3 regions of the Lactococcus sp. NH2-7C genome follow, and region 2 is predicted to be linked to each of the others. Evidence: predicted binding sites of a transcription regulator. Region 2 holds the regulator's gene; each other region holds the start of a gene.
The links. The regulator HrcA, encoded in region 2, represses chaperone genes, less so after heat shock. The targets are predictions, from matches to a motif close to TTAGCACTCNNNNNNNNNGAGTGCTAA.
Positions count from the first base shown of each region.

Region 1: QJV49_RS06975 (Hsp20/alpha crystallin family protein) is a predicted target of HrcA. The motif match lies at 8,880-8,906, and genes of this name have one in related genera.
Region 3: groES (co-chaperone GroES) is a predicted target of HrcA. The motif match lies at 8,052-8,078, and genes of this name have one in related genera.

Region 1 is NZ_CP124538.1:1,377,206-1,387,658, forward strand. It holds gene QJV49_RS06935 (MerR family transcriptional regulator) at 1-262, opposite strand, end outside; gene QJV49_RS06940 (low molecular weight protein-tyrosine-phosphatase) at 363-800, opposite strand; gene ruvB (Holliday junction branch migration DNA helicase RuvB) at 949-1,950, opposite strand; gene ruvA (Holliday junction branch migration protein RuvA) at 2,077-2,670, opposite strand; gene mutL (DNA mismatch repair endonuclease MutL) at 2,784-4,754, opposite strand; gene QJV49_RS06960 (hypothetical protein) at 4,883-5,578, opposite strand; gene mutS (DNA mismatch repair protein MutS) at 5,692-8,214, opposite strand; gene QJV49_RS06970 (RicAFT regulatory complex protein RicA family protein) at 8,409-8,756, opposite strand; gene QJV49_RS06975 (Hsp20/alpha crystallin family protein) at 9,003-9,449, shown strand; gene QJV49_RS06980 (NAD(P)-dependent oxidoreductase) at 9,504-10,385, opposite strand; gene QJV49_RS06985 (hypothetical protein) at 10,427-10,453, opposite strand, start outside.
Region 2 is NZ_CP124538.1:2,520,269-2,530,721, forward strand. It holds gene QJV49_RS12560 (M15 family metallopeptidase) at 1-687, shown strand, start outside; gene QJV49_RS12565 (hypothetical protein) at 701-1,105, shown strand; gene hrcA (heat-inducible transcriptional repressor HrcA) at 1,327-2,370, shown strand; gene grpE (nucleotide exchange factor GrpE) at 2,400-2,939, shown strand; gene dnaK (molecular chaperone DnaK) at 3,011-4,834, shown strand; gene QJV49_RS12585 (oleate hydratase) at 5,046-6,809, shown strand; gene QJV49_RS12590 (M20 peptidase aminoacylase family protein) at 6,876-8,015, shown strand; gene QJV49_RS12595 (DeoR/GlpR family DNA-binding transcription regulator) at 8,136-8,837, shown strand; gene pfkB (1-phosphofructokinase) at 8,920-9,837, shown strand; gene QJV49_RS12605 (fructose-specific PTS transporter subunit EIIC) at 9,837-10,453, shown strand, end outside.
Region 3 is NZ_CP124538.1:1,907,518-1,917,970, forward strand. It holds gene tyrS (tyrosine--tRNA ligase) at 1-861, opposite strand, end outside; gene QJV49_RS09585 (transglycosylase domain-containing protein) at 1,006-3,420, shown strand; gene pepA (glutamyl aminopeptidase) at 3,477-4,544, opposite strand; gene QJV49_RS09595 (hypothetical protein) at 4,647-4,931, shown strand; gene QJV49_RS09600 (thioredoxin family protein) at 4,973-5,290, shown strand; gene ytpR (YtpR family tRNA-binding protein) at 5,376-6,002, shown strand; gene nox (H2O-forming NADH oxidase) at 6,165-7,505, shown strand; gene QJV49_RS09615 (single-stranded DNA-binding protein) at 7,595-7,984, shown strand; gene groES (co-chaperone GroES) at 8,104-8,388, shown strand; gene groL (chaperonin GroEL) at 8,475-10,103, shown strand; gene QJV49_RS09630 (MBL fold metallo-hydrolase) at 10,149-10,453, opposite strand, start outside.

The DNA of each region.
Region 1 (10,453 bases), 1.1 Mb from region 2:
TTTGAGCCTTCTTAGCATCCCTTTTGGCATAAATTTCTTTGATATCTGCAATATTATTACCTTCTTGCAATAAGTCAGCAATATCAAATAGAGCATCTATGTCATTGAGCGAATACATGCGACGATTACCGTCACTTCGCTCCGGGAAAATAAGCTCTTGCTCTTCGTAATAACGAATCTGCCTTGCGCTTAGGTCAGTGAGTTTCATGACAGTTCCTATTGGAAGTACTGCCATAGAGCGTCTTAATTCACGTTCTTTCACCAAATCTCGCCTCCATGCCTTTCATTATAGACCTTGTTATTAGCAATGTCAAGTTTTAATGTGAGATTTTCTCACATCAGTTTATTTTATTTGCAATATTTTATACAATTTCATCCAATAATTTTTGACAACCCGTCTTAACAAGTTGATAAGTTTCTTGGAAATCGCCCGTGAACCATGGATCTGGAACATCTTGTTCTAAAAGCATCACAATTTTTTGACTCGTTCCTTCTGGTGCCATTTTTTTAAGATTTTCCAAATTGGATTCATCCATTGCGATAATTTTATCAAACTCATAAAAATCTTTACTACTGATTTTTTGACTTCCCTTGTGAAGGTCAAAAGCAATCTTTTGTTCTTTTAATTTTGTTTGGGTTCCGGAATGAATTGGATTTCCATGCTCCCAAGAAGAAGTTGCTCGACTTTCAATCAAAAACTTTGATTCATTTCCTGTCTTTTCAACTAAATCTTTCATGACAAATTCTGCCATTGGGCTACGACAAATATTTCCTAAACAGACAAAAACAATCTTTTCCATGACTTCCTTACTTTATATCATTTATAAATTAACTAATTTTGAGCATTTATTCTATTATACCCTATTTCACAAGATATTACTGACAGAATTCTAAAATGAAAAAGTCTGCCAAAATTTGACAAACTTTTTTACTGACAGATACTAACTGTCAATCTTCTTCATTATAAACGTAACCTAAGTGTTCATAGGCTCTTTGTGTCACCTTACGTCCCTGTTTAGTTCTCATCAAAAATCCTTTTTGAATCAAATAAGGTTCATACATATCCTCGACCGTTTCACGGTCTTCGGCAATATTTACCGCCAAAGTTCCAATTCCAACAGGACCACCGTGGTACATTTCAATCATTGTGCGGAGGATTTTTTGGTCAATATAATCTAAACCAGCAGCATCAACATCAAGAATAGACAAGGCCTTATCGGTAATTGCTTTATCCACTCGGCCATCTCCCATTATTTGGGCAAAATCACGCACTCGTTTAAGTAAACGATTGGCAATCCGCGGAGTTCCTCGACTACGTAAAGCAATCTCTAAAGCGGCATTATCAATGACTTCGACTTCAAAAATATCAGCTGTTCTTTTAACAATTTCTTCTAAATCACGCTCTTGATAATATTCCATGTGACTTGAAATGCCAAAACGGGCACGCAATGGATTAGAAAGCATTCCAGCTCTTGTTGTTGCCCCGACTAGAGTAAATGGTGGCAAATCTAAATGAACCGAGCGCGAACCATCACCAGAACCAAGCATAATATCAATGTAGAAATCTTCCATAGCACTATAAAGAACTTCTTCAACTTGCATTGGCATCCGATGAATTTCATCAATAAAGAGCACATCTCCAGGTTCCAATTCATTCAAAATTGCAACTAAATCCCCTGGCTTTTCAATGGCAGGACCCGCTGTTTGTTTAATATTGACTCCCAACTCATTGGCAATGACAAATGCCATTGTTGTCTTACCAAGTCCTGGAGGACCAAAAAGTAACACGTGATCCAAAACTTCTTCACGCATTTTTGCTGCTTTAATAAAGATTTCTAATTGTTCTTTGACTTTATCTTGACCAATATATTGATTAAAAAATTGCGGACGTAGAGATTTTTCAATACCGTAATCTTCTTCCATTGGCTCTTTGTTTAATATATCGTTCATCTTATCTTGTAATTCTCCTTTTAGAGATGATTTTTGATGACTTATGAGAATCTGTCAGTAAATTTTACTGACAGAAAGACTTGCATGACTGTTTTTGATGTCTGTCAGTTCTTTCTTCAAACTTTTTTATTTCATCATAAGTTTTAAGGCTGATTTGATATATTCTTCGCTGGTCAGGCCTGTTTCTTGAGCTAATTTTTTCTCAATTTTCTTCAATTCTGTTGCTTTATAACCCAAAGCTTGCAACGCTTCAATCGCTTCTTCCAAAGCGAGATTTCCAGCAGGTCCAGCATCAAGAAGAGAAATACCTACAGTTCCTGTCGCATCAAATTTCCCAGCCAAATCAAGCACCATCTGCATGGCTGTTTTTTTACCAACTCCTGGGAATTTAGTTAAATACTTGATATCACTATTGTCAATAGCAGTGATTAAACCTTCGTTATCAGCCGCCGCAATGATGGCCAGAGCTGATTTTGGACCAATCCCAGAAACGCTGATCAGACGCAAGAATAAAGCTTTTTCGGCTTCATTAACAAAACCATAGAGACTGTGGGCATCTTCACGAATGACTTGATGAACATAAATTTTTACTTCTGTGTTCATCAAAGCAGACCAAGCGTAAGGATTAGCTACACTGATAAGATAACCAATTCCTGCTACATCAATTACAATATTTGTTGGGGAAATTTTTACTAATTTTCCATTAAGATATTCAAACATTTTTTACTTTTCTAATTTTTTTTGATTGACAAACTCCCTTATTTCAAGTCTGTCAGTAGTTTTTATCTGTTTTTTTACTGACCAACTTCATCATTACTCTGTTTAGTCACTTTTTACTCAAAATCTTTCCAAGAAGCTGCTTTTGAACGATGCGTTTCTTGGATTCTCCGGAACATCTTTTGAATGTCATCCCCTGAGAAATGAACAATCGTTGGCCGTCCGTGCGCACAACTATAAGGATTTTTACAAGTTGCTAATTCTGCGAGTAAAGCTCTAGCTGACTCGGCATCAAGGGGATGATTAGCTTTAATTGAACTTTTACAAGCAACCATTGCAGCTAAATCATGACGATATTTTTTGAGTGAAAATTCTTTTGATGAGAGAATAATATCAATCATTTCATTAATTGATTTTTCTATCTCGGTTTCTTTTAACCAGATCGGATGTTCTCTTAAAATGAATTGATTTTCTCCGTATTCTTCTAAGAAAACACCGGCTTCATGTAACAAATCTTTCTTCTCGGCTAAAACAATAAAATCATTTTTGGGTAAAGTGAACAAATATGGCGCAAGTAAAATTTGTTGCTCCATACTGACCTCACCAATTTTATCTTTCCAATACTCATATTTGATTCGCTCTTGAGCCGCATGTTGATCAACCAAGTAAAGTCCTTCTTTGGACTGACAAAGTAAATAAGTCGCATGCAATTGTGCCAAGTATTCCAGCTGCGGAAAAGTCGATGACTGACTCATCTTTGCTTCATTATCAAAATCAATGACAAAGTTGCTGACAGTATTTTCTAGACTGCTGTCAGTATTTTCAGTTGTACTTTCAACAGTTCTGTCAGTCATTTTTTCACTGACAGCATCTGTATTGAGTTGATTTGCTGTAAAATTATCAAAAGTTTGTTCAGACGAAGCATTTGAAGGCTGATTTTTATTGATTTTAAAAGTTGCCTCTTCTCTGACATAAAAATCTTGACGAACATTATCATAATATAAAGGATTATTTTGCAAAGGAAGTTCTGTTTGAACAGAAAGAATCTCCTTTTCTTTAGCTCTTCCTTGCAAATTTTCCAAAGCTTCCGGAATCAAAAAACCTTCTGATAAAGCCTCATCAATTGCTTTAGAAATTAAAGCCATCAATTCACGTTCTTTAGACAAACGCACTTCTTGTTTTGTCGGATGAACATTAACATCAGCAAGTGTTGGGTCAATTTTAATCGATAAAATAGCAAACGGGAACCGTCCCACCATCAATCGATTGCCATACCCTTCTAAAATTGCCCGATTCAATAAAAAGTTTTTGATAAATCGACCATTTATTAAAATCGTAATATAGTTACGATTAGCCCTCGTCAGCTCTGGTAAGCTGACATAACCTGTCAGTTCAAAATCTAAGTCTGAGCCTTTGATTTGACGCATTTTTTTCGCTGTCCCTATACCATAAATTGCAGCAATAACCTGGCGTAAATCACCATTTCCAGCCGTTTTCAAAAATTCTTTACCCTCATTAACTAGAGTAAAGGAAATCTCTGGATGAGCCAGGCTCAATCGGTTGATGATATCCGTGATATGAGAAAGTTCAGCCTGCAAGGATTTGATATATTTGAGTCTTGCTGGTGTATTATAAAAAAGATTAGCAACAGAAATTTTCGTCCCCACTCGCTTAGCAAGTGGTTCTAAAGTTTCGATATTTCCACCTTTAGCAATTAGTTTTGTTCCTGATTCTTCCTCAGCCGTACTTGTCTCAATGGTCATCTGGCTGACAGAAGCAATTGATGGCAGAGCCTCGCCCCGAAAACCGAGTGTTCTAATCCGAAATAAATCTGTTGAATCCTTAATTTTACTTGTTGCATGACGACGTAAAGCCAAAGCCACATCTTCTTTTTCCAAGCCTAAACCATTATCAATGACTTCAATTAATCGCAAACCTGCTTCTTCAACATTGACAATAATTTTACTGCTTCCAGCATCAATTGAGTTTTCGACTAATTCTTTAACAACACTAGCAGGCCGCTCAACCACCTCTCCAGCAGCAATTTGATTGGCGAGCGCTTCATTTAGTTCAATAATTTTTCCCACAATAATCTCGCTCTCTTGTCTTTTTAAATTAATTCTAATTATAACACAAAAAGCAAGGGCTCGCTTTTCATTTTTTACTGACAAAAAATGATAGACACGATAAAAATTGTCTATCATTTTTACATTAATTAGTAGTTTCCAAAATTTCGGTAACCATTATCAAAATTATTATAGCTGTTAAAAGCAAAGACTAGTACGAAAATAAGAATCAAAATTGCAATCACAAATAATACAATTCCAATAATGAAGGCAACGAAACCTGCTCGATTCCAACCGTCCATAACCTTACGGAACTCTTCCTCATCACGATATTTATTATCTCGATTTTCAAGTGCCCATTTTTCACCATGAAAACCAAAAACAATCATCCATACAATTCCAAAAATCCAACCTATCCATGGGATTAATCCAATCAAAATCAAGAGCCCCAAATAAGCGCGGTTGGCAATCCCAAACCACATCGGAAAAGAGAAAGCGCCCCAGTTCCATTTAGTTTTAATTTCCCCTTGATTTTCTAGTGAAGGATTCTGAGGAATATCTGCGTAAGCCGATTGTTCACTCGTTTTTTCTTCTATTTTTGGTTGAAGAGGTTCACTAGCAGCAATTACTGGTTCTGTAATCACTGGTTCACTTACAAAACCTTCTGAAACCTCCGCTTTAGCAACCACTGGCTCATCAAGTGCGGGCTCTGCGGCATCCCATTCACTAATATCACTCTTAGTTGTTTCTTCTTGCGAAGCAAGATTCTCAGAATTTAATTCTTCAGTCGGTTCCACTTGAGTCTCAGGGATTTCTTGCCCTTTAAGTTCTTTTTCATTTTCCATGTTTAGCTCCTTTTTATGTTAGCTTCTACTTAATTCATTTTTTAATGAATCTCTTTTAAGTAATTATAGCCTTTTTTCTTAGCTTATTTACAGAATAAGCTTCGCCATCAAGTTTAAAGTGAATCTTTAAGTTCCCACAAGAAATTTAAGGCCTCTCTTGCAGTCATATTATCAACATTTTTTCTTTTTATCTTTTCAATAATTTCTGAAGAATTTTCGGCAAAATCAAATAAACTGAGTTGTTCTTGTTCATCAGGAACTTTTTTAGCAGGCAAAGGTTTATTTTCTAACTTCTGCAAAATCAAATCTGCTCGCTCTAATAAAGGCTGTGGTAAACCTGCAATTTTCGCCACATGAATCCCATAGGATTTATCAGCTGGTCCCTCTGTTATTTTATGCAAAAATGTCACATTCCCATTTTGCTCCAAAGTTGCAACATGAACATTATCCAAATGGTCAAGTTCTTTTTCTAAATCAGTCAATTCATGGTAATGCGTAGCAAACAAGGTTTTTGCCCCAATATGGTCATGAACATATTCAATAATTGCTTGAGCTAGAGCCATCCCATCATAAGTTGCCGTTCCTCGCCCTAATTCATCAAAAATAATCAGGCTGCGACTGCTTGCCTTTTGAATGGCATGGTTGGCTTCAGACATTTCGACCATAAAGGTAGATTCCCCTGAAATCAAGTTATCACTGGCACCAATCCGTGTAAAGATGGCATCAAAAATTGGTAAATTGGCTGTTTCGGCTGGAACAAAAGATCCAATTTGAGCCATAATAACCGTCAAAGCAAATTGACGCATATAGGTTGATTTACCTGACATATTAGGTCCTGTGATGAGTTGAATATCTGTTTGTTCAGGCAGTTCAATGTCATTTGGCACGTATTCTTGAGCACCCATGACTGCTTCAACTACCGCATGACGACCGCCTTTAATTTCAACAATTCTTGAACCGTCTGTAAGCGTCGGACGGATATATCCTTGTTTTTCCGCAACGACAGATAGACTTTGTAAACAGTCAATTTCAGCAATTGTTTTGGCTAAAGCTTGTAGTCTGCCAATATATTGCTCAGTTTCAGTCCGAAGGCCCATGAATAAATCATATTCTAGAGAAGATGATTTTTCACGCGCTTCCAACATAATTTCTTCAATTTCAGTTAATTCCTGAGAACCAAAGCGTTCAGAATTTTTCAAAGTTGCCTTTCGATAAAAATGTTCAGGAACACTATTCAACTGACTTTGGGTGATATGAAAATAATAACCATCCTTACGATTATAATCAATTCGCAGTGTGGAAATTCCTGTCTTGGCTTTTTCATCTGCTTCCAATTTTGCAATCCAAGAAGTTCCATTTTCAAGAGCCTCCCGATATTTATCTAATTGAGCATTGTAGCCTTTTTTAATAATGCCCCCTTCAGTAATCGTTCTTGAAGCATTCTCGCTAATGGCTGAATTAATTAAACCAGATAATTCCGGAATTTCGTCTAATTGGCTCTCTAACTCTTTTAAAGGAGCTTCATTAAGCATTCCCAAAATATTTTTGATAGCAGGAACATTTGATAAAGAATTAGCTAACTGCAAAAAATCAACTGGAACAGCCTTACCAAAAGAAACACGTGAAGCTAAACGTTCTAAATCATAGACCCCTTTTAAGGCTTCTATCAAATCAGAACGCTCAAAGAAATGGTCTAAGAAAATTTGAACAATTTCCATTCGTTTTTGAATGGCTGAATTTGAAACCAAAGGACGGTCAATCCACGACCGTAGCATTCTGGTTCCCATCGCTGTTTTCGTCTCATCAAGCAACCAATAAAGTGTGCCATGTTTTTTATTTTCTCTTTTATTTGCCGTCAGCTCTAAAGATGATTTTGTCGCAAAGTCCATTTGCAAAAAGTCTTTAATTTCATAATGTTCAACTTCTTGTAAGTGACTCAAATCACGCATTTGTGTTTCTTTAACATAAGCCAACAATTTTGAAGCGACTTGATTCTCTAAGGCGGTCAATCCTGATAAATCCATCAGTAAATTTTCAGGAATTTCAATTTGTTCTGAAATCAAAAGATTCATTTGTCTTTCAAAAACTTTTGACTGACTTTCATCTAAAGTAAAACCAGCTACAATTTCCCGCGCCTTGAGCGAAGCAATTTCTCCTACCACCGCTGAAAATTCGCTGAGCTCTGTCACCTTGAATTCCCCAGTTGATAAGTCCATGTATGAAAGAGCATAATGTTTATCTTTGAAGTCAATTGCTACCAAGAAATTGTTATCAACTGAGTTTGAAGCATCGATTGTTGTCCCAGGTGTAATCACCTGCGTCACTGCACGTTTGACGATTCCGACTGCTTTTTTCGGGTCTTCCATTTGTTCAGCAACAGCCACTTTGTAGCCTAAATCAACCAACTTATCAATATATTCACTTGCTGCATGGTGAGGAACGCCAGCCATTGGAATTGGATTTTCTGAATTTTTATTTCTTGAAGTCAGGGTTAGTTCTAATATTTGGGCAGCATTCACCGCATCATCATAGAAGAGCTCATAAAAATCGCCCATCCTAAAGAGCAAGAAAGCATCAGGATAATCTTGTTTGATGTCTAAATATTGTTGCATTCCTGGTGAAATTTTTTCAGCCATTTTTTTCTTCCTATCCCATCTAAATTTTACTGACGAAAATCTTAACATATCCGCAAGCAAACTTAACACTAAATATCCTAAAACAGAAATTCTATCAGTATTTTTTTATTATATTTTTACTGACAAAAATTATAGAATCACCATAAGTAAGCTTACAAGGTCTATCCTATGCCAGAATTTCTTGTCAGTACTTTTTATTCACCAGTTTCCAACAAAAGATTTACTTTTTCTTCTAATTCACCAGTGATATATTGGACTAAATCATTGACATCCTCTAATTTCGTAGCATAATCTTCGACCAAAGGATGATGCTTAATCCTTTTTTCAATGACTTGAGCCGCCTGTGATGTTTTTTTGTAAGCCTGCATTTTATCAATTTTTTGATATAAAACAGCTTCTTTTTGCAGAGCCTTCATTTCTTCTTGAGCTTTAAAAAGTTCTTGATTAGCCATTAGTGCTGTTTCTGCTTGCTGAAAATCTTTAACATAATCAAGATTTCTAATTTTTTCAACAAGCATGTCCACTAACTCGTCGTAGTGCATCTCAAGTCCTCCTTAAATTTTGTTTAATGACTAATTATTTCTTTCATTAAAAACGCTTAGACTTTATAGAATAATTATAACATTTTTTTTAAGTAATTCGTAAGTAGCTTCTACCTCCCTCTATTAGCAGTCTTTTAAAAAGGCTGCTAATTCCGAGTTGAAATTTTTGACAGTCTGACCAATACTGACTATAATTATAAGTGTAGGGTAAAAAGATAATGAAACCCAATAGAGGAGGTAATTACAATGTCAAACGATTTGATGCACAGTCAAAACAATTGGATGGATTTTGGAGATGATTTCTTTAATCATTTTGGTCGGAATTTCTTCAAAGATGGCTTTGGTTTTCCTGCTTCTCCCCGTCAAATGACAATGAAAACAGATGTTTCCGAATCTGACACGGCTTATAGCTTGAAAATTGAATTGCCAGGAGTAAAAAAAGAAAATATCACTATTGATTATAATGATAATATCTTAACTGTCTCCGCCAAACAAGAACATTCCGATGATGAAAAAAATGATAAAGGTGAAGTGATTCACAGTGAACGTTATTACGGTACTTACAAGCGCTCATATCATTTGCCAAATATTGAAGCCAGCCAAGCAACTGCAAAATATGATGGCGGTCTTTTGAGTTTGGATTTACCAAAATTAAAAACAAATGAAAATAATCACCCTATTGAAATCCAATAAAAATTTAATGAAGATGAAAATCCCTAGCCAAATGGCTGGGGATTTTTTTCAGCTCTATTTCGGACGATGTCCATTTGGCCACCACAACTTAATTAAAGCCTGGGTTCCATCATTTTCAAAACCTTTATCAGCCAATTGCTCATAAAGCTCTTTTGCTCCCTTAGTGGCAGGAAGTTCAAGATTCATTTTTTCTGCCTCAGAAAGTGCAATCCCTAAGTCCTTGATAAAATGCTTAACAAAAAATCCTGCACTATAATCTTCACGAAGGATACGGGGGCCATAATTAGCTAAAGACCAAGTCGCACCTGAACCTCCCCCAACAGTGTTTAAAACTTTATCCAAATCTAGACCAGCCTTTTGAGCATAAGCTAAAAGCTCAGTCATTCCAGTCATTGTACCAGCAATACAAATTTGGTTAGCCATTTTGGTGTGTTGTCCACTTCCAGCTGCCCCTTGATGAGTAATAGTTTTTCCCATTTGTTCAAATAAAGGCAAAGCTTTCTCATAAGTTTCTGAATCTCCCCCAACCATAATGGTCAGCGTCGCATTTTTTGCACCCAAGTCTCCTCCAGAAACAGGGGCATCAAGTGCGAAAGCACCGACTTTTTTAGCTTCTTGATAAATTTCTTGTGCTAAAGTTGGCTCAGTCGTCGTCATATCAATAAGAACTTTTCCTGAACAATCATTTTTGAAAATTCCTTCTGCACCAAAATAAACTTCGCGGACGTCCTTAGGATAACCAACAATTGTAATCACAAACTCAGCTTGAGCCGCAGCCTTTTGTGGATTTTCAGCATAAGTTGCACCACGTGCCACAAGACCGTCCGTTTTTGATTTCGTCCGATTATAAACAATTAAATCATGACCAGCGTCCATAAGATGACCAGCCATTGCGGCTCCCATCACACCTGTACCAATAAATGCTATTTTTGACATTTTTTCTCCTTTATCTAGTTGATCTATAAAATCTGTTTTATCTAATTTTGGTAATCACGACGCTTACG
Region 2 (10,453 bases):
GGATTTATTTTAATCACCAATAATAAATCAAATTCAACAAACAATTCAGCAAAAAAAACAAGTATTTCTTCATCCAAAGAGGCGGCAAAGAAAAAGGATTTACCTGACGCTAAACAATCAGATTGGGATTTAGTATTGGTGAGTCGAAAATCACCTAAAGATGAAATGAACCCAACACTGGCAACCGTAAATGGGATTCAAGTTGATCAAAGGATAGCATCAGCGGTTCAACAATTTTTAGCAGCAGCCCAACAAATATCACCAGCTGAACATTTAATCTCAGGTTATCGGTCAGTCTCATATCAAGAAGGGCTTTATCAATCTTATGTCCAAGCAGAAATGAATGGTCAAGGAACAGTAAATTCAAGTGGAAATCCAATTTCAGAAGAAGAAGCGATAAAAAATGTGCAAACTTATTCTCAGCCACCAAGAAGTTCAGAGCATCAAACAGGATTAGCGATTGATATGAGTAATATTGATAGCCTGAATGAGAGTCAATATGCAAAACAAGTTGCAGCAATTGCTCCCAAATATGGATTTGTTCTTCGTTTTCCAGAAGGAAAAAGTTCAGAGACAGGAATTGATTATGAAGATTGGCATTTTAGATATGTCGGCCTAGAAAATGCTAAATATATGACCGAACATAATCTTACTTTAGAAGAATATCTAAAACTACTACCAGCATAAAGGAAATAAAATCATGCTAAACCGAACTAGACTTCTACTATATGTTAATGTTGCTCTATTTATTTATAGTGCATCGGAAATGATTAAAGTTCTCCTTGTCCATAATAATTTCTTTAGCCAATTTTTTAATAACTTATCAATTAACATAAAAACATTAACAGATAAAATTTCGTCAACAATTACGACTTGGCAAAGTTTAATCTATTTATTGATTTTTGCTTTATTAATATTTCTATTGTTGAAATTTTGGCGTTTTACTTTTATACTTTTAGAAATTATTTCGGCACTTTTGATTATAGATTATGCTTTACTTTTCATTCAACATGAAGTAAAGTATGAAAGCCTCTTTATCATTGCTGTAATGGTGATTACAGTCATGAATATTTGGCAAATATCCAAAGATTCCAATCTTTTATAAGTGAAATTAGCACTCTAATAAAAAGAGTGCTAATTTTTATGCCTTTTTTCTTGACAAGGTATAGACAAAGGGTTATAATAAACTTGTTAGCACTTAGAGATGAAGAGTGCTAAAACAGAAAAAAGCTTGTAGATACTAAACAGAAGTCAAAGGCTCAAGAAATTTTTGAACTTGCGAAAGAAGTTTTGCCGAACTTCTTATCTGTGGAGAAAGGAGTAGTCATGATTACAGAACGTCAAAGACAAATTTTAAATTTGATTGTTTCTCTTTATGCCAAAGAGCATACGCCAATCGGTTCAAAGTCGCTCCTTGATAGTATTCAAGCTTCTAGCGCTACAATCCGAAACGACATGAAAGTTTTGGAAAAACTAGGCTTGATTCAAAAAGAACACACCTCAAGTGGACGTGTTCCAAGTGTTTCAGGTTATAAGTATTTTGTAGAAAATGTCATCCAGTTAGATGAATTTAGTCAAAATGACTTATTTAAAGTGATGAAAGCTTTTGACGGTGATTTTTATCGCCTATCTGACTTGTTTAAAACAGCAGCTAAAAGTTTATCAGAACTCACTGGTTTGACAAGTTTTGTTCTCAATGCTCCCCAACGTGACCAACAATTAGTTTCATTTGAAATGGTCATGCTGGATAGCCATTCAGTACTTTCAGTTATAACTTTAGGGACTGGTGAAGTAAGAACAAATCAATTTATTCTTCCAAAATCGATGACTGAAGCTGATTTAGCAGTCTTTAGTAATCTAGTTAAAGAGCGTCTGGTTGGTAAAAAAGTGATTGATATTCACTATACTTTACGAACAGAGATTCCACAGATTGTTCAGCGTTATTTCAAAGTTACGAGTGAAGTTCTCCAACTCTTTGAATCAATTTTTGATGATTTGTTCAAAGAACGGCTGACCGTCGCTGGGCGTAAAAATATCTTTGATTATGCAACTGACAATCTTGCAGAATTATACAAACTCTTTAGCGATGATGAACGGATGCTTCATGAAATTCGCGAAATCACTAATAACGATGAGATGCGGGCTGTTAAATTTGACAATGACGAAAAATACATGAAAAATTTAACGATTATTTCTCAAAAATTTGTTATTCCATATCGCGGTTTTGGTACTCTGACAGTCGTTGGACCTGTAGAAATGGATTATCAAAGGACGTTATCAGTTCTTGACTTAGTTGCTAAAGTTTTAACTATGAAGCTGAGTGACTATTATCGTTACCTTGATGGTAACCATTATGAAATTAGTAAATGATAAAAAAGTTATTTAAAAAAGGAGGGCCTATGTCCGAAGAAACTAAAGAAGAAATCAAAAATGAAAAAGTTGATGAAGAAGTGACTGAGGAGTTAACAGAGGAAGCACTTGAGGATATTGTTGAAGAAGAAATCAACGAACTTGATGAAGCACAAAAGTTAGCGGCTGAGTGGGAAAATAAATTCCTTCGCGTTTCTGCAGAAATGCAAAACGTACAACGTCGTGGAAATGAAGAACGTTTGCAACTTATCAAATATCGCTCACAAGATTTAGCAAAAAAAATCTTATCTTCACTAGACAATCTTGAACGTGCACTTGCTGTTGAAGGATTGACAGATGATGTTAAAAAAGGCCTTGAAATGGTCCAAGAAAGTTTGATTTCAGCGCTTAAAGAAGAAGGTGTAGAGGAAGTTTCTTATGAAAGCTTTGACCATAATCTGCACATGGCTGTTCAAACGGTCCCAGCTGATGACGAACATCCAGCTGACAGCATCGTGCAAGTTTTCCAAAAAGGTTACCAACTTCACGAACGTTTACTTCGTCCAGCAATGGTTGTCGTAGCACAGTAAATTAAAAAATAAATTGACCGCAATGTCTTTAAACTATTCATAAGTAATAAGAAATAAAGGAGATTTAAAATATGTCTAAAATTATCGGTATTGACCTTGGTACAACAAACTCAGCAGTAGCAGTTCTTGAAGGAACTGAATCAAAAATTATTCCAAATCCAGAAGGAAATCGTACAACACCTTCAGTTGTAGCCTTCAAAAATGGTGAAATCATTGTTGGTGACGCTGCAAAACGTCAAGCAGTGACCAATCCAGAAACAATTATTTCTATTAAATCAAAAATGGGAACATCTGAAAAAGTTTCTGCAAATGGTAAAGAATATACACCACAAGAAATTTCAGCAATGATTCTTCAAAACTTGAAAGCTACAGCAGAAGCTTATCTTGGAGAAAAAGTAGAAAAAGCAGTTATCACTGTACCTGCATACTTTAATGACGCTCAACGTCAAGCAACTAAAGATGCTGGTAAAATTGCTGGTCTTGAAGTAGAACGTATCGTTAACGAACCAACAGCAGCAGCTCTTGCTTATGGTCTTGATAAAACAGATAAAGATGAAAAGATTCTTGTATTTGACCTTGGTGGTGGTACATTTGACGTTTCAATTCTTGAACTTGGTGATGGCGTATTTGATGTTCTTGCAACTGCTGGTAACAACAAACTCGGTGGTGATGATTTTGACCAAAAAATCATTGACTGGATGGTTGCCGAATTCAAGAAAGAAAACGGAATTGACCTTGCCCAAGATAAAATGGCATTGCAACGTTTGAAAGATGCAGCCGAAAAAGCGAAAAAAGACCTTTCAGGTGTAACAACTACTCAAATCAGCTTACCGTTCATCACAGCGGGTGCTGCTGGACCTCTTCACTTGGAAATGGCTTTGACTCGTGCTAAATTTGATGAATTGACACATGATCTTGTTGAAGCTACACGTCAACCAGTTCGCCAAGCCCTTTCTGATGCTGGTTTGTCAACTTCTGATATTGACGAAGTTCTCTTGGTTGGTGGTTCAACTCGTATCCCTGCAGTTGTTGAACTTGTTCGTCACGAAACAAACAAAGAACCAAATAAATCAGTAAACCCTGATGAAGTTGTTGCTATGGGTGCAGCAATCCAAGGTGGTGTTATTACTGGTGATGTTAAAGATGTTGTCCTTCTTGACGTTACTCCACTTTCACTTGGTATTGAAACAATGGGTGGTGTCTTCACAAAATTGATTGACCGTAATACAACTATCCCAACTTCTAAATCACAAGTCTTCTCAACTGCTGCTGACAATCAACCTGCTGTAGATATTCATGTACTTCAAGGTGAACGTCCAATGGCAGCTGATAACAAAACTTTGGGCCGTTTCCAATTAACAGATATCCCTGCAGCACCACGTGGTGTTCCACAAATCGAAGTAACATTTGATATTGATAAAAATGGTATTGTTTCTGTTAAAGCTAAAGATCTTGGTACACAAAAAGAACAAACAATCGTTATCAAATCAAACTCAGGTCTTTCTGATGAAGAAATTGATAAAATGATGAAAGATGCTGAAGCAAATGCTGACGCTGATGCAAAACGTAAAGAAGAAGTTGATACACGTAATGAAGCTGATGCTTTAGTTTTCCAAACTGAAAAAACTTTGAAAGACCTTGAAGGAAAGGTAGAAGAAGCTGAAGTTAAAAAAGCTGAAGACGCTAAAGAAGAACTCAAAAAAGCGCTTGAAGGTGAAGATATTGATGATATCAAAGCCAAATCAGAAGCACTTTCTGAAATCGCTCAAAACCTCGCTGTAAAACTTTATGAACAAGCAAATGCAGCTCAAGGTGAAGCTGGACAAGCAACTGATGCTCAAGAAGCTCCAAAAGATGATAATACATTTGATGGTGACTTTGAAGAAAGCAAATAATAATTTATAAAAGTACTGATTCCTTTGTCAGTGCTTTTTTTTGTAAAAATGGACAAAATAGACATGTTGTCTAAAAACGGTTTCATATTCTTGCAATCATTTTCTTCTTGTACTATGATGAAATTAGTAAGAGATTGGAGGAGAATTAGAAGTAAAGAGACTAAAAAATTAGTCAAACTGATGTTGTTTAGATTAGAGGAGGTTAATTATTATGCGTTATACAAATGGAAATTATGAAGCTTTCGTCCACCCAAGAAAACCAGAAAATGTTGATCAAAAATCAGCATATATTATTGGGGCAGGTCTTGCAGGACTTGCAACAGCAGTATTTTTAATTCGTGACGGTCAAATGTCAGGGAACCGTATTCACATTTTAGAAGAACTCCCCTTGTCAGGAGGTTCATTGGACGGATCATTTATTCCACATGATGGTTTCGTTGTTCGTGGTGGACGTGAAATGGAAAATCATTTTGAATGCCTTTGGGATTTATTCCGAACAATTCCGTCATTAGAAGTGGACGATGCGTCCGTTTTGGATGAATTTTATCGAATTGACCGTGATGATCCAAATTCATCTAACTGTCGTATTATCCATAATCGTGGTGAACGGGTTAATGATGATGGAAAATTTACTCTAAGTCCAAAAGCTCAAGAAGAAATAATCAAATTATTCATGACTAAAGAAGAACTACTTGTAGGTAAAACAATAGAAGATTGCTTTACTGATGAGTTCTTCGAATCAAATTTTTGGCTTTATTGGTGTTCAATGTTTGCTTTTGAAAAATGGCATTCAGCTATTGAAATGCGTCGTTACATTATGCGTTTCATCCACCATATTGAAGGGCTACCTGATTTTTCGGCCTTAAAATTCACAAAATATAATCAATATGAATCACTAGTAAAACCATTAATTTCATACTTAAAAGATCATGGAGTTGATTTTAAATATGGAGCACAGGTTGAAAATGTTGAAGTTGACTTTTCAAATGGCAAAAAGGTAGCAAAAACTATTGTATTTGCTGACAAAAAAATAAAAGAATTGACAGAAAATGACTTAGTTTTTGTCACAAATGGTTCAATTACAGAAAGTTCAACTCAAGGTTCACCAACTCAAGCCGCTCCGAAAACCAGTGAACTTGGAGGCTCTTGGAAACTTTGGCAAAATTTAGCTAAACAATCAGAAGAATTTGGACATCCGGATGTTTTCTGTAAGAATATTCCAAAAGAAGCTTGGGTTGTATCAGCAACTGTTACTTGGAAAAATTTAAAGATTCAACCTTATTTTGAAAAATTAACACATCGTCAATTGCGTTCAGGAAAAGTGGTTACAGGAGGAATTATTACTGTTAAAGATTCAAATTGGCTCCTTTCATTTACAACTCACCGCCAACCTCACTTTAAAGAACAAAATGACCAAGAAACAGTAACTTGGGTTTATGGTCTTCTTTCAAATACACCTGGAAACTATATCAAAAAACCAATTGAAGACTGTACAGGTGAAGAAATTACTCAAGAATTACTTTATCATTTAGGAATGCCAGAAGAAGAAATCGAAGCATTTGTTAAAGAAAATACTAATACAATCCCAGTATATATGCCTTTCATTACTTCTTATTTCATGCTTCGTGAACCAGGGGATCGGCCTCTTGTAGTACCTGAACAATCAGTCAATTTAGCGTTTTTAGGAAATTTTGCGGAAACTGAGCGTGATACAGTCTTTACAACCGAGTATTCAGTTAGAACTGCGATGGAAGCCGTTTATCAATTATTGAATGTTGATCGTGGTGTTCCGGAAGTTTATGCTTCGGCTTATGATTTACGAACTTTAGCAAGTTCAGCCTACTATCTATCAGATAAGCAAAAATTAGAAGATTTAGAGCTCTCATTTATTAAAAAACAAGCGCTCAAAGTTGTACTTAAGAAAATCAAAGGAACATATATTGAAGAACTTCTAGAAGATGCGGGTCTGATTTAAAAATTAAATGAAGTCACAAGAAATAGCGAAGGAGCAACCTTCGCTATTTTTGATACAATTATTCTTATGATTGAAGAAAATTTATACCAAGAGCTTGTTGAAATTAGACATTATCTTCATGCTCATCCCGAAATATCGGAAAAAGAAGTTGAAACGACAAAATTTATTCGACAAAAGTTATCAGATTGGCAAATTGAAATAATGGATAGTCAGCTTAAAACAGGACTTGTTGCAAAAATTGGCACAGGAAAACCGATTATTGCGCTAAGAGCAGATATTGACGCCTTACCTATTCTAGAAGAAACAGGATTAGAATTTTCATCTGTAAACAAAGGAGCAATGCATGCTTGTGGTCATGACTTACATATGACTAGTCTTTTAGGGGCTGCTAAAATTCTAAAAGAGAAGGAAAGTCAACTTAGTGGGACAATCAAACTCATATTTCAACCTGCCGAAGAAATTGGCGAAGGAGCCAAAGAAATTCTAAAAACAGGATTAGTTTCAGATGTTCAAGCTTTTATTGGCTACCATAATATGCCTACTTTGTCAGCTGGAGTAATTGGCTTACGTGAGGGTGGAGTAATGGCAGCCGTTGAACGTTTTGAAATTTTAATAAAAGGTCAAGGAAGTCATGCGGCATATCCGCAAGAAGGTCAAGATTTGATTTTAGCTAGTGCTGCGATTGTTCAAAATCTACAACAGATTGTTTCTAGAAATATTTCACCACTGAGAGCTGCTGTTGTATCTGTCACACACATTGAAGCCGGAAATACTTGGAATGTTCTACCAAACAATGCCCGCTTAGAAGGGACAATAAGAACTTTTGACAATGAAGTACGTTCTTTAACAAAGAGAAGATTCAGCCAAATTATCGAAGCCATTGCAAAAGCTTATGATGTTGAACTAGAGATTAAATGGTTAATGGAAGCGGACCTTACGTTCAACGATTTCGAGTTGACAGATGTTATCAGGAAAAGAACCGAGCGATGGCATGATAAAGTGGTATATCCAGAGCCATCAAGTGCGGGGGAGGACTTTGCTAATTATCAAAAGCAAGCTCCAAGTGTCTTTGCTTTTATAGGTTCAAATGAACAAGGGGCCTCTGGACTTCATTTTGCTGATATGGTCGTTCAAGATGAAACTCTAAAAGTTGCTGTTGACTACTATTTGGAAAGCGCTCATCAATTACTTGAACACTTTAAATAAAAACTATTATTAGATAGTTTTTTATTTTTGAGTTTTTTTGGAAGAAAATGATAGTTAATGATTGATTTTGAAAGATAAAGGTGTTATAATGATTTTTGTAAACGAATTCAGGAGATGGAAATGTTAGCAAATGAAAGAAAAAGACGGATTGTTGACTATCTAAAATTAAAAAGAAGAGCAACGATTGAAGAACTTCTTACGTTAATGGATTGCTCTATATCGACGCTTAGGCGAGATTTGAATGAATTGGAAAAAGAAAAATCTTTAAGACGAGTTCATGGTGGTGCAGAACTTACACAAGACTTATCGGAAGAATTAAGTATTTCCGAAAAAACTTCCAAAAACATTCAAGAAAAAGAAGAAATCGCTCAAAAAGCATTATCGAAAATTAAAGATGGGGATATTATTTTTTTAGATGCTGGGACTACAACTGGTATCTTAGCTGAACTTATCAATCAATCTCATCTTTATTTAACAATTGTAACCAACTCTGTCAGTCATTTGGCGAAATTAACAGATGACCGATTAATCGTCTATCTGCTCGGTGGACGAGTTAAAAAGGTAACAGATGCAATAATTGGTAGTCAGGCTTTAGAACAACTTTCTGCTTATCAATTCAATAGTGCTTTTGTTGGGGCTAACGGCTTTGACAATGAACACGGAGCAATGACACCAGACCATGAAGAAGCAGCAATAAAAGGACTAGCAGTCAAACAAAGTCAGAATGCTTTCATATTAGCCGACTCTTCTAAATTAGGACAAATGAGTTTTGTCAAATTTGCTAATTCTGAAGAAGTTGAATTAATTACCGAGAATAATTAGCGTTTGTTTTAAATGAATAGGGTGAAAAAATTTCACTAAAAGTTAGTATTTGTAAACCTACGTCTTAAATTAAAGGAGAACTATGATTTATACAGTAACACTCAACCCAGCACTTGACTACTTCATGAATTATGAAGAGTTAGCACTTGGTGAGGTGAATCGAACAGGAAAAACACAGATTTCAGCAGGTGGTAAAGGAATTATGGAAAGTCGCATGCTAAGTCTTATAGGTGCCAAAAGCAAGGCACTAGGTTTTCTAGGTGGATTTTCTGGTCAATATATTAAAGATTTCTTAAAAGATAATCAGGTTGAATCGGATTTCACAGAAATAGAAGATTTGACAAGAATTAATGTCAAGCTGAAAAGTCAGGAAAACGAAACAAGTCTTGATGCTGCTGGACCAAAACTTAAAGAAAGTGAAATTAATCATTTTCTTGAAAAATTTGATCATTTGAAAGAAGATGATATTGTTGTCTTTGCAGGTACAATCCCTAAAAGTCTTGGTGAAGATTTCTATGAGCATTTGATTGCTAAAGTCCAAAAGCAAAAAGCAACTTTTGTCATGGATGTTGATGGTCAAAAATTACTTGATTCGCTTCCTGCTCATCCCCTACTCATTAAACCAAACCGAGAAGAACTAGAAGCAATCTTTGAAACAAACTTAAAAAATAATGAGCAAATCATTCCTTATGGCCAAAAACTTTTAGAAATGGGTGCTCAAAATGTTATCGTATCAATGGCTGGTGATGGAGCACTCCTCTTTACAAATGAGAAAGTTTATTTTGCTCAAGGAATTAAAGGAGAGTTAAAAAATTCTATTGGTGCTGGTGATTCGACTGTTGCAGGATTTTTAGCTGAATATAGTCAGTCTAAAGACCCGCTCTTAGCGTTTAGACAAGCAATCGCTTGTGGAACTTCAAAGGCATTCTCAGATGATATGCCAAGCCGAGCATTTTTGGAAGAAATTTATAAAAAAGTTAATATTTCAGAGGTGAAATGATGGAAATAAAAGATTTACTTAAAACAGAGGTTATGATTCTTGACCTCCAAGCAACTAGCAAAGAAGCGGTTATTGATGAAATGGTCAATAAACTAGTTTCTGAAGGTTATGTCAATGATTTCGCAACTTTTAAAGCAGGAATTATGGCCCGTGAGGCACAGACTTCAACCGGACTTGGTGACGGAATTGCAATGCCTCACAGTAAAAATACAGCGGTCAATGAGCCGGTCGTTCTTTTTGCAAAATCAAAAGTTGGTGTTGACTACGCCGCATTAGATGGACAGCCTGTCAATCTTTTCTTCATGATAGCAGCACCAGACGGTGCTAATGATACTCACTTAGAAGCTTTAGCACAACTTTCCACTTATCTTCTTAAAGACGGTTTCCAAGATCGTTTGAGAAAAGTTGAGTACCCAAGAGAAGTCATTCAACTCTTTTCTGAAAAACAAGAAGAAATTAAGACTGTTGAAAATGCAGAGCATTATATTGTAGCTGTAACGGCTTGTACAACAGGTATTGCTCATACTTATATGGCTGAAGAAGCGCTAAAAAAACAAGCCTTGGAAATGGGCGTTGGAATAAAAGTTGAAACCAATGGTGCGCGTGGAATTGATAA
Region 3 (10,453 bases), 610 kb from region 2:
AGCTGCTTCAAATTGTTTCTCAATTTCAGCAATTTCTTCTAATGAAAGAAACGTGAAAATTTTCAACATTTTTACAGCATCCGCATCATCAACATTAAGCCAGAATTGGTACATTTCATAAGGAGATGTTTTATCAGCGTCAAGCCAAATTGCATTCCCTTCTGATTTACCGAATTTTTTACCAGTTGAATCTGTAATTAAAGGAATAGTGATAACATGCCCTTGCTTATTGGCTTTACGACGCAAAAGCTCCGTTCCAGCAGTCATATTTCCCCATTGGTCAGAACCACCAAGTTGCAGAGTGACATTGTGCAATTGGTTCAATTCGTAGAAATCATAACCTTGCATAATTTGGTAAGCAAATTCTGTATAAGAAATTCCACTTTCCATCCGTGATTTTACAGAGTCTTTAGAAATCATGTAGTTAACGGTGAAATGTTTACCCACATCTCTGAGGAAATCAATAAAAGTCAGATTTTCAAACCAGTTGTAGTTATTGGTCATTTCTGCCTTATTTTCACCATTTTCAAAATCCAGGAAACGCTCAAGCTGACTACGGATTTTTCCAGACCATTTTGTTACAGTGTCTTTTGTTTGAAGTGAACGTTCTGAATCTTTGAAAGAAGGATCACCAATCAAACCAGTTGCACCACCAACAAGCGCATAAGGTTTATGTCCAGCCATTTGTAGACGTTTCATTGTCAAAATTAGTACAAGATTACCTAAATGAAGGGAATCAGCGGTAGGGTCATATCCTACATAATAGGAAACCATGTCCTCCGTCAGCGCTTTAGAAAGCGCAGCTTCGTCCGTTGTTTGGAAAACCAAACCACGTGCTTTAAGTTCGTCAAAAATGTTCATAAAAAAATCCTTTCTATAATGATTGAGCTGTCCACTTTGGATAAAAAGTAAAAAAATTAACAGCACTGTTTTACATTATAACAAATTAATAAAAAAAATTCTGAAAGTGGCGAAAAATCATTTTAAATTTGATATAATAAAGGCATGAAAAAATCCTCAATTGACTCGCAAGAAGAAGCACGTGCGCGTTTAAAAGAAAAAATGGAAAATAAGCGGCGGAAGAAAAGTAAAGCTCTGTCCAAAAGTCCGAAAGATTCTAAAGATAATGATGAAAAAACAGGGTGGTCCATCACCTTTAAGGTGATACGCGGGCTTAGCGTAATTTTTGGAATAATTTTTGTTTTAGTTGGTATTTTTGGTGCGGCTACAGGTGTAGGTTATTTCGCTAGGTTAGTTGAACAAACGAAGGTACCAGACAAAACTGAAATGCTTGCAAAAATTAATGATATTCATGGTGTGTCTGTGATTAATTATAGTAATGGTCAGCCAATTTCAGACATTTCTAGTGATTTGGTGCGTGTTACCGTCAAAAGTGACGAGATTTCTCCTAATGTTAAAAATGCTTTAATTGCAACGGAGGATGATAGTTTTAAAACAAATAAAGGCGTCGTCCCTAAGGCTGTTATCCGTGGGATTATTGGTTCAGTGGGAGGAGGCACAAGTTCTGGTGGCTCAACCCTTACTCAACAGTTAATTAAACAACAAGTTTTAGGAGACAGTGTTACTTTTCAACGTAAAGCTAGTGAAATTGTCTATGCCCTTAAACTCAATAACTACTTGACTAAAGACCAAATTTTGACTGATTATTTAAATGTTTCACCTTTTGGGCGAAATAATAAAGGCCAAAATATTGCTGGAATTCAAGAAGCCGCTCTTGGTATATTTGGAAAATCTGCTAAGGATTTAACAATACCTGAGGCTGCCTTTATTGCTGGGTTGCCACAAAGCCCTATCGTCTATTCTCCTTATGCGGCTGATGGTTCTCTAAAGTCAAAAGAAAACATGAGTTACGGCCTCGAGCGTCAAAAAGAAGTCTTGTTTTATCTTTATCGTGGGGGCTATATTTCAGAAGCTGATTACAAGAAATACAAAGCTTATGATATTTCAACAGAATTTTTACAACCAGGAGTAGCTCAATCACAAGAACATGGTTATTTATATAATGTTGTTTATAATGAAGCAATTACTGATATCTATAATTATTTGATTAAGCGAGATAAAGTTTCGACAACTGATTTAGGAAATGATAGTACTAAACAACGTTATCGAGAGTTAGCTGAACAATCATTGCAAAATGGTGGTTATACAGTGACTACAACTATCAATCAGCAAGTCTATGATGCGATGCAAAATGCTGCAAAGACCCAAAATTACTTGATGCAAGATGGTACGGGCCTTATACAAACTGGTAATGTCTTAATGGATAATAAAACAGGGGCTGTTTATGGCTTTATTGGCGGATTAGACTTCTCACAAAGCCAAGTAAACCATGCTTTTGATACTAAACGCTCACCTGGTTCTTCAATCAAACCGATACTAGCTTATGGACCGGCAATTGACATGGGATTGATGGGTTCAGCAAGTGTTCTTTCTAACTATCCGGCAAAATATACTGGCGGACAAGATATTGAACACGTCGGTGATAAGGGAACGGAGATGATGCCATTTTCAGAAGCCTTGAATGTTTCTTATAATATTCCTGCTTATTGGACCTACCAAACGATTTTGAATAAAGGAAAATCTGTTGAACCATACATGACAAAGATGGGATATGATATTGCAGATTATTCTGTAGAATCGCTTCCTCTTGGGGGAGGAGTTGATCCGACGGTTGTTCAACATACGAATGGCTATCAAACTTTAGCCAATGGTGGAAAATATGAACCATGGTATATTGTTGATAGTATCAAAGATGATACAGGAAATGTAATTTATCAACATCAAAGTACTGGAGGGACTCAGGTATATTCTGAAGCAACATCTACTATTATGGAATATATGCTTCAAAATGCTATCAAATCTCAAAAAACAAGTAAGTTTTATGGTGAGTTACAAGGCCTTAATTCCTCTCTTGCAACTAATGTTCAATGGGCTGGTAAAACAGGAACAACTGATAATTATACAGACGTTTGGATGATGCTTTCTACACCTTCAGTCACACTTGGTAGTTGGGCTGGTCATGATGACAATTCACCAATGTCTAAGGAGTCAGGCTATATTAATAATGCCAAATTTACAGCCCAATTGGTGAATGCAATTAATACTGCTGATTCTAATATTTTTGGACCTGGTCAAAAATTTACTGACCCTAATAGTGATCCAAATGTGACTAAGAGTAAAGTATTAGTTTCTACGGGTGAAAAACCAGGAAAAGTTAATGTTAAATTATCAAACGGTAAGACACAAGAGGTTAATCTCGGTGGAGACACTACGACAAGCTTCTGGGCTACAAAGTCTGGTGCCCCTACAACCACATATGATTTTTCCATTGGTGGTTCGGCAAGTGACATAGCTGCTGGTTGGAAAAAGATATTGCCTAATTATAACTTTGGTCAATAAAATACAAAAATCACTAGGATAGACTTCCTAGTGATTTTTTCTTTTGTTTTTAAAATTTAATAGTTTTTAATTTCAGCTACTTTTTCAGTACTAAGTGATGTTACGATATTTCTCAAGAAAGTTTGAGCTTGATTGAAATCATCAATATTGAAAATTGTTTGATGGCTGTGAATATAACGAGCAACAACACCAATCGTTGTTGAAGGGACTCCATTATTAGCTAAATGGGCAGCACCTGCATCAGTTCCACCTTTAGCCATATAAACTTGGGTTTTAACTTTAGCATTATCAGCAGTTTCAAGCAAGAAATTTTTCATTCCAGGGAGCATGATATGACCAGGGTCGAAGAAACGAAGCGTTGTCCCTTCTCCAAGACGACCATTATCATCACCAAAAGTATCACTAGCAGGTGAACAATCAACAGCAAAGAACAAATCAGGATTGAACATAGTTGTAGAAACTTTGGCTCCACGAAGACCAACTTCTTCTTGAACATTGGCTCCGATAATCAATGTAACCGGTAATTCTTTGTCAGCTAAAAATTCAAGCAGTTCGAGAATCATTAAACAACCGTAACGATTGTCCCAAGCTTTAGAAATAATATTTTTACCATTAGCAGAGAGAATGGTTTCAGTTTCTGGAATAATGACATCACCTTGAGCAATTCCGAATTCAGTAGCTTCGGCAGCATTCTCAAAAGCTCCATCAAATACAATGTCAGAAATAGCTGGAATTTGGGGAGTAAGACCAGTTCCACGAAGAAGGTGAGGAGGAAGTCCACCGGTTACGACAGGAATTTTTTTACCTGTACGTGTGAATAATGTAAAACGTTGTCCAGAGACAACTAAAGGATTCCAACCACCAAGTGGAACGACCCGGAATGTTCCATCAGCTTTGATTGAGCTGACCATAAAGCCAACTTCATCCATGTGGGCTGCAATCATAATACGTGGGGCATTTGCTATTTTTGAAGTTTTAGTGACAAATATACCACCAAGCCCATCGAATTTTGGTTGATAACCAAGAGCAATCATGCGTGTTTTTAAATAGTCACGAACAGGTCCCTCAAAACCAGAAGTCGCTTGAATTTCTGTCAGTGCTTTTACTTTGTCGAATAGTTCCATTTTTCTCCTCCGGAATACTGAAAAATTTACTGACAGATTTGTCAGCAAAAATTTTGATGATTTACACTATAATTATACCAAGAAATATGTTAAAATTTCCATATGAAAAAAATACTAAAGTTTGGTTTGGGAATTATTGCGGGTGCAACAGTTGCTCACGTTGCTTATCATGGCTATAAAACTATGGAAGAAGAAGTGATTCATGAACTTACTGCCAGAGCTCGGCAACATTTTTCAACAAGAAAAATAGACGCTTTTTGGATTTTTGAGGAGCCAACTACGGGTGCTCTTTTTGAGGGAGGACTTGTTAGCGAAAATAAGGCAATCACTTTTGAAATCAATGCTAAAACTTTAGAAGTCTTTGAAAAAAATGAAGAAATTCTGTAAGAAAACTTGGTATTCATATAGAAATAAAAGGAGAATGTAGAATGATTATTCCAGAAAATATTGAAAATTTAGCCGAACTTGTAAAAGGACCAGAAAAGACAGTCTTCTTTTTCACGGCTGGTTGGTGCGGAGATTGTAATTTTATTAAGCCAAAAATGCCAGAAATTGAAGTAGAAAATCCAGACTTTAAATTTGTTGAAGTGGACCGCGATGAATATATGGATCTTGCTATTGAATGGGGAATTATGGGAATTCCAAGTTTTGTCGTGATTGAGGATGGCAAAGAAAAAGCTCGTCTAGTAAATAAATTACGTAAAACAAAAGAAGAAGTCAATACTTTCTTAGCGAGTGCGAAATAGTATCATCGCAGGATAAGCATTGATATATTAAGAATTATATTCTATAATAATCAATGTTAAGAAATTAAAAGGGAAAAATAAGAAAATGATTGCAACATACAACACAAATGTCGGTGATGTTTTAATGCTTATCACTGCAAATGACAAGGGAGAAAAAGTAAACTTCGAACGTAAGGGAAAAGTAGCTCGTGTTTTTCTTGAAGAAACTGGAGCGACGGTTGCTTGGAATATTTTTGAAGCGAAATCTCTATTGGCTAATTTGTCAGGAAATGGTCAAGTCAACTTATCATCTGATGATATTGAAATATTGAACAAAGAGCTTGGAAAATCAGGATTTAGCGATGTTCTTGTTCACGATGCACAACCTAAATTTGTTGTTGCTGAAATTGTTGAAATGGAAGATCATCCAGATTCAGATCATTTACATATCTGTAAAGTTAATGTTGGTTTTTCCGACCCGGTACAAATTGTTTGTGGTGCTCCGAATGCAGCCCTTGGTTTAAAAACAGTTGCTGCTTTGCCTGGTGCTATGATGCCTAATGGCTCATTGATTTTCCCAGGTGCTCTGCGAGGTGTTCAATCTTACGGAATGCTTTGTTCAGCTCGTGAACTTGAATTACCAAATGCTCCGGAGGTTCGTGGAATCATTGAATTATCATCAGATTTATCCGCTGGTAAAGCTTTTGATCCAGAAACAATGTGGCAAGCATAATAAGAAAACTGTCCAAATATTTTATTTTGGCAGTTTTTTTATCTAAAAAAATTAAAATAATTTTTTCACAAAGTTCACAAGCGCTTACAAAAGAAAATAGAATGACTTATGCTAAACTGAATAATGTAAAAACAATTTTACATTTAAAGGAGAGTTATTAGCATGAAAATCGTAGTTATCGGTACGAATCACGCAGGCATTGCTACAGCAAATACATTAATTGATCAATATACAGGCCATGAGATTGTTATGATTGACCGTAACAGTAATATGAGCTATTTGGGGTGTGGAACAGCTATTTGGGTCGGAAGACAAATTGAAAAACCAGATGAGCTGTTTTATGCCAAAGCAGAAGATTTTGAAAAAAAGGGAGTAAAGATATTAACAGAAACAGAAGTTTCAGAAATTGACTTTACTAATAAAATGATTTATGCCAAGTCAAAAACTGGAGAAAAGATTACAGAAAATTATGATAAACTCGTTCTGGCAACAGGTTCACGTCCAATTATTCCTAACTTGCCAGGAAAAGATCTTAAAGGAATTCATTTTTTAAAGCTTTTTCAAGAAGGACAAGCCATTGACGAAGAGTTTGCTAAGAATGAAGTGAAACGTATCGCGGTGATTGGTGCTGGTTATATTGGGACAGAAATTGCTGAAGCTGCCAAACGTCGAGGAAAAGAAGTCCTACTTTTTGACGCAGAAAATACTTCACTTGCTTCTTATTATGATGAAGAATTTGCTAAAGGGATGGATGAAAACCTTGCCCAACATGGGATTGAACTCCATTTTGGTGAGTTAGCTCAAGAGTTTAAGGCAAATGAAGAAGGTCATGTATCACAGATTGTAACCAATAAATCAACTTATGATGTTGATCTCGTTATTAACTGTATTGGTTTTACAGCTAATAGTGCACTGGCTAAGGAACATTTAGAGACCTTTAAAAATGGAGCAATCAAAGTGGATAAACATCAACAAAGTAGTGACCCAGATGTTTATGCTGTAGGAGATGTTGCCACAATCTATTCTAATGCTTTACAAGACTTCACCTACATTGCCCTTGCCTCAAACGCTGTTCGCTCAGGGATTGTTGCTGGTCATAATATTGGAGGAAAATCAATAGAATCTGTTGGTGTACAAGGTTCTAATGGAATCTCTATTTTTGGTTACAATATGACTTCTACGGGCTTGTCGGTTAAAGCTGCGAAAAAAATCGGCCTAGAAGTTTCATTTAGTGATTTTGAAGATAAGCAAAAAGCATGGTTCCTTCATGAAAATAATGATAGTGTGAAAATTCGTATCGTTTATGAAACAAAAAGTCGCAGAATTATTGGTGCTCAACTTGCTAGCAAGAGTGAAATAATTGCAGGAAATATTAATATGTTTAGTTTAGCTATTCAAGAAAAGAAAACGATTGATGAATTAGCCTTACTTGATTTATTCTTCTTACCACACTTCAATAGTCCATATAATTACATGACTGTTGCAGCTTTAAATGCAGAATAAACCATAAAAATCTATCAATTGATAGATTTTTTATTTTTTTTGTGACAAATGTTCTAACTTTTCGTATAAAAAGTTAGGAGGATTTTATTATGAATAAAACCATGTTAATTGGACGCTTAACCAGTGCGCCAGAAATTTCAAAAACAACAAATGATAAATCATATGTCCGTGTGACCTTAGCAGTCAATCGCCGTTTCAAAAATGAAAAAGGAGAACGAGAGGCAGATTTTATTTCAATTATTATTTGGGGAAAATCTGCAGAAACTTTGGTTTCTTACGCAAAAAAAGGAAGTCTTATTTCAATTGAAGGAGAAATTAGAACTAGAAATTATACGGATAAGCAAAATCAAAAACATTATGTCACAGAAATCTTAGGACTGAGTTATGATTTACTTGAAAGTAGGGCAACAATCGCTTTACGAGAAAGCGCTGTAAAGGTTGAAGAAACCTTACTTGATGCGGAAGAACTCCCTTTCTAATTTATTTCATAAAATCTAAATGTTTTCTCTTGACTAAATCTGACCATTGAGATAAAATAAGAATATGTTAGCACTCGTTTAATAAGAGTGCTAAAAAATAAAAAATGGAGGAAAATATAATGTTGAAACCTTTAGAGAATCGCGTAGTTTTACGTGTAAAAGAAGAAGAGGAAAAATCAATGGGTGGAATTGTGTTAACAAGCGCTTCCCAAGAAAAACCTCAAACAGCTGAAGTTGTTGCCGTCGGTGAAGGGAAAACAAATCATCATGGAACACTGATTTCTCCACTCGTAAAAGTAGGGGACACAGTAATTTTTGAAAAATTTGCTGGAACGACCGTAAAAATGGATGGTGAAGAATTCTTGATTCTCAAAGATTCAGACCTTCTTGCAATTGTAGAGTAAAATTATAAAAGCAATCATTTTTTGGTTGTCTTTTGTCTATCTTAAAATCTATAAAATTAAAAATATATTCTTAAAAAGGAGCTAAAATGTCAAAAGATATTAAATTTTCAAGTGATGCTAGAACAGCGATGATGCGTGGGATTGATATTCTTGCTGATACAGTAAAAACAACCCTTGGACCAAAAGGTCGTAATGTTGTGCTTGAAAAATCATATGGATCACCTTTAATTACAAACGATGGTGTAACGATTGCCAAAGAGATTGAGCTTGAAGATCATTTTGAAAATATGGGGGCTAAACTTGTTTCAGAAGTTGCTTCAAAAACAAATGACATCGCAGGTGACGGTACAACAACAGCGACAGTTTTGACACAAGCTATTGTTCGTGAAGGTTTAAAAAATGTTACCGCAGGTGCAAATCCAGTTGGTATTCGTCGAGGAATTGAACTTGCTGCTGAAACAGCTGTTGCTTCAATTAAAGAAATGGCAATTCCTGTCCACGATAAATCAGCAATTGCGCAAGTAGCTACCGTTTCATCACGTAGTGAAAAAGTGGGTGAGTATATTTCTGATGCAATGGAACGTGTAGGGTCTGACGGAGTTATCACCATTGAAGAATCAAAAGGAATGCAAACTGAACTTGATGTTGTTGAAGGGATGCAGTTTGACCGCGGATATTTGAGTCAATATATGGTTTCTAATACAGAAAAAATGGTTGCTGAGTTAGATAATCCTTATATTCTTATTACCGACAAAAAAATCTCGAACATTCAAGAAATTTTACCTCTCCTTGAACAAATCTTGAAAACAAATCGTCCACTTCTTATTGTAGCTGATGATGTTGATGGAGAAGCATTGCCAACGCTTGTTCTTAATAAGATTAAAGGCGTCTTCAATGTTGTAGCTGTAAAAGCGCCAGGATTTGGTGATCGTCGTAAAGCTCAATTGGAAGATTTGGCTATCTTGACAGGTGGTACAGTAATTACTGAAGAACTTGGTCTTGATCTTAAAGATGCTACTCTTGAAGCTTTGGGACAAGCAGCTAAAGCAACTGTGGATAAAGATCACACAACCATTGTTGAAGGTGCTGGCTCTGCTGATGCTATTTCTGATCGTGTAGCTATTATTAAAGCGCAAATTGAAAAAACAACTTCTGATTTTGACCGTGAAAAATTACAAGAACGTCTTGCAAAATTAGCTGGTGGTGTTGCAGTTGTTAAAGTTGGTGCTGCAACTGAAACAGAACTCAAAGCAATGAAACTCTTGATCGAAGATGCACTTAATGCAACACGTGCAGCCGTTGAGGAAGGTATTGTTTCTGGTGGTGGTACAGCACTTGTTAATGCTATTGAGGCTTTGGATAAACTTTCAGAAGAAGGAGATATCCAAACAGGAATTAACATTGTTCGCCGTGCTCTTGAAGAACCAGTTCGTCAAATTGCTGCCAATGCAGGATATGAAGGTTCAGTTATCATTGATAAACTTCGTTCAGAAAAAGTAGGTACAGGATTCAATGCTGCAACTGGTCAATGGGTTAATATGATTGAAGAAGGAATTGTTGACCCTGCGAAAGTAACTCGTTCAGCTTTGCAAAACGCGGCTTCTGTTGCTGGTTTAATTTTGACTACTGAAGCAGTAGTTGCTAATAAGCCAGAACCAGCTGCTCCAGCTATGCCTCCAATGGATCCTAGCATGGGAATGGGCGGTATGATGTAATAAAAAAAGAACCCTTAGGGTTCTTTTTTATTTGCTGATGAGCAACTAAATATCGTAAAGTTGGCTAGCATGTTCGTGACTAGTATCAAGGATCTTCAAGTCCTTTTTAGTATCGACATCATGTTGCTGTAAGTAACCGTCCATAGTAAGATGAGCAAGCTCTTTAATATTATTATTTAAACTCAAGTGTCCTAGAAAAATTCGTTTTGTCTTATTGCCATGGATACTAAAGGCAGCTTCAGCGCCATCCTCATTAGATAAGTGACCTTGGTCACTTAGGATACGTTGCTTTGTCCTCCAAGGATAGGCTCCCATACGAAGTATCTCAATGTCATGGTTTGATTCCATAA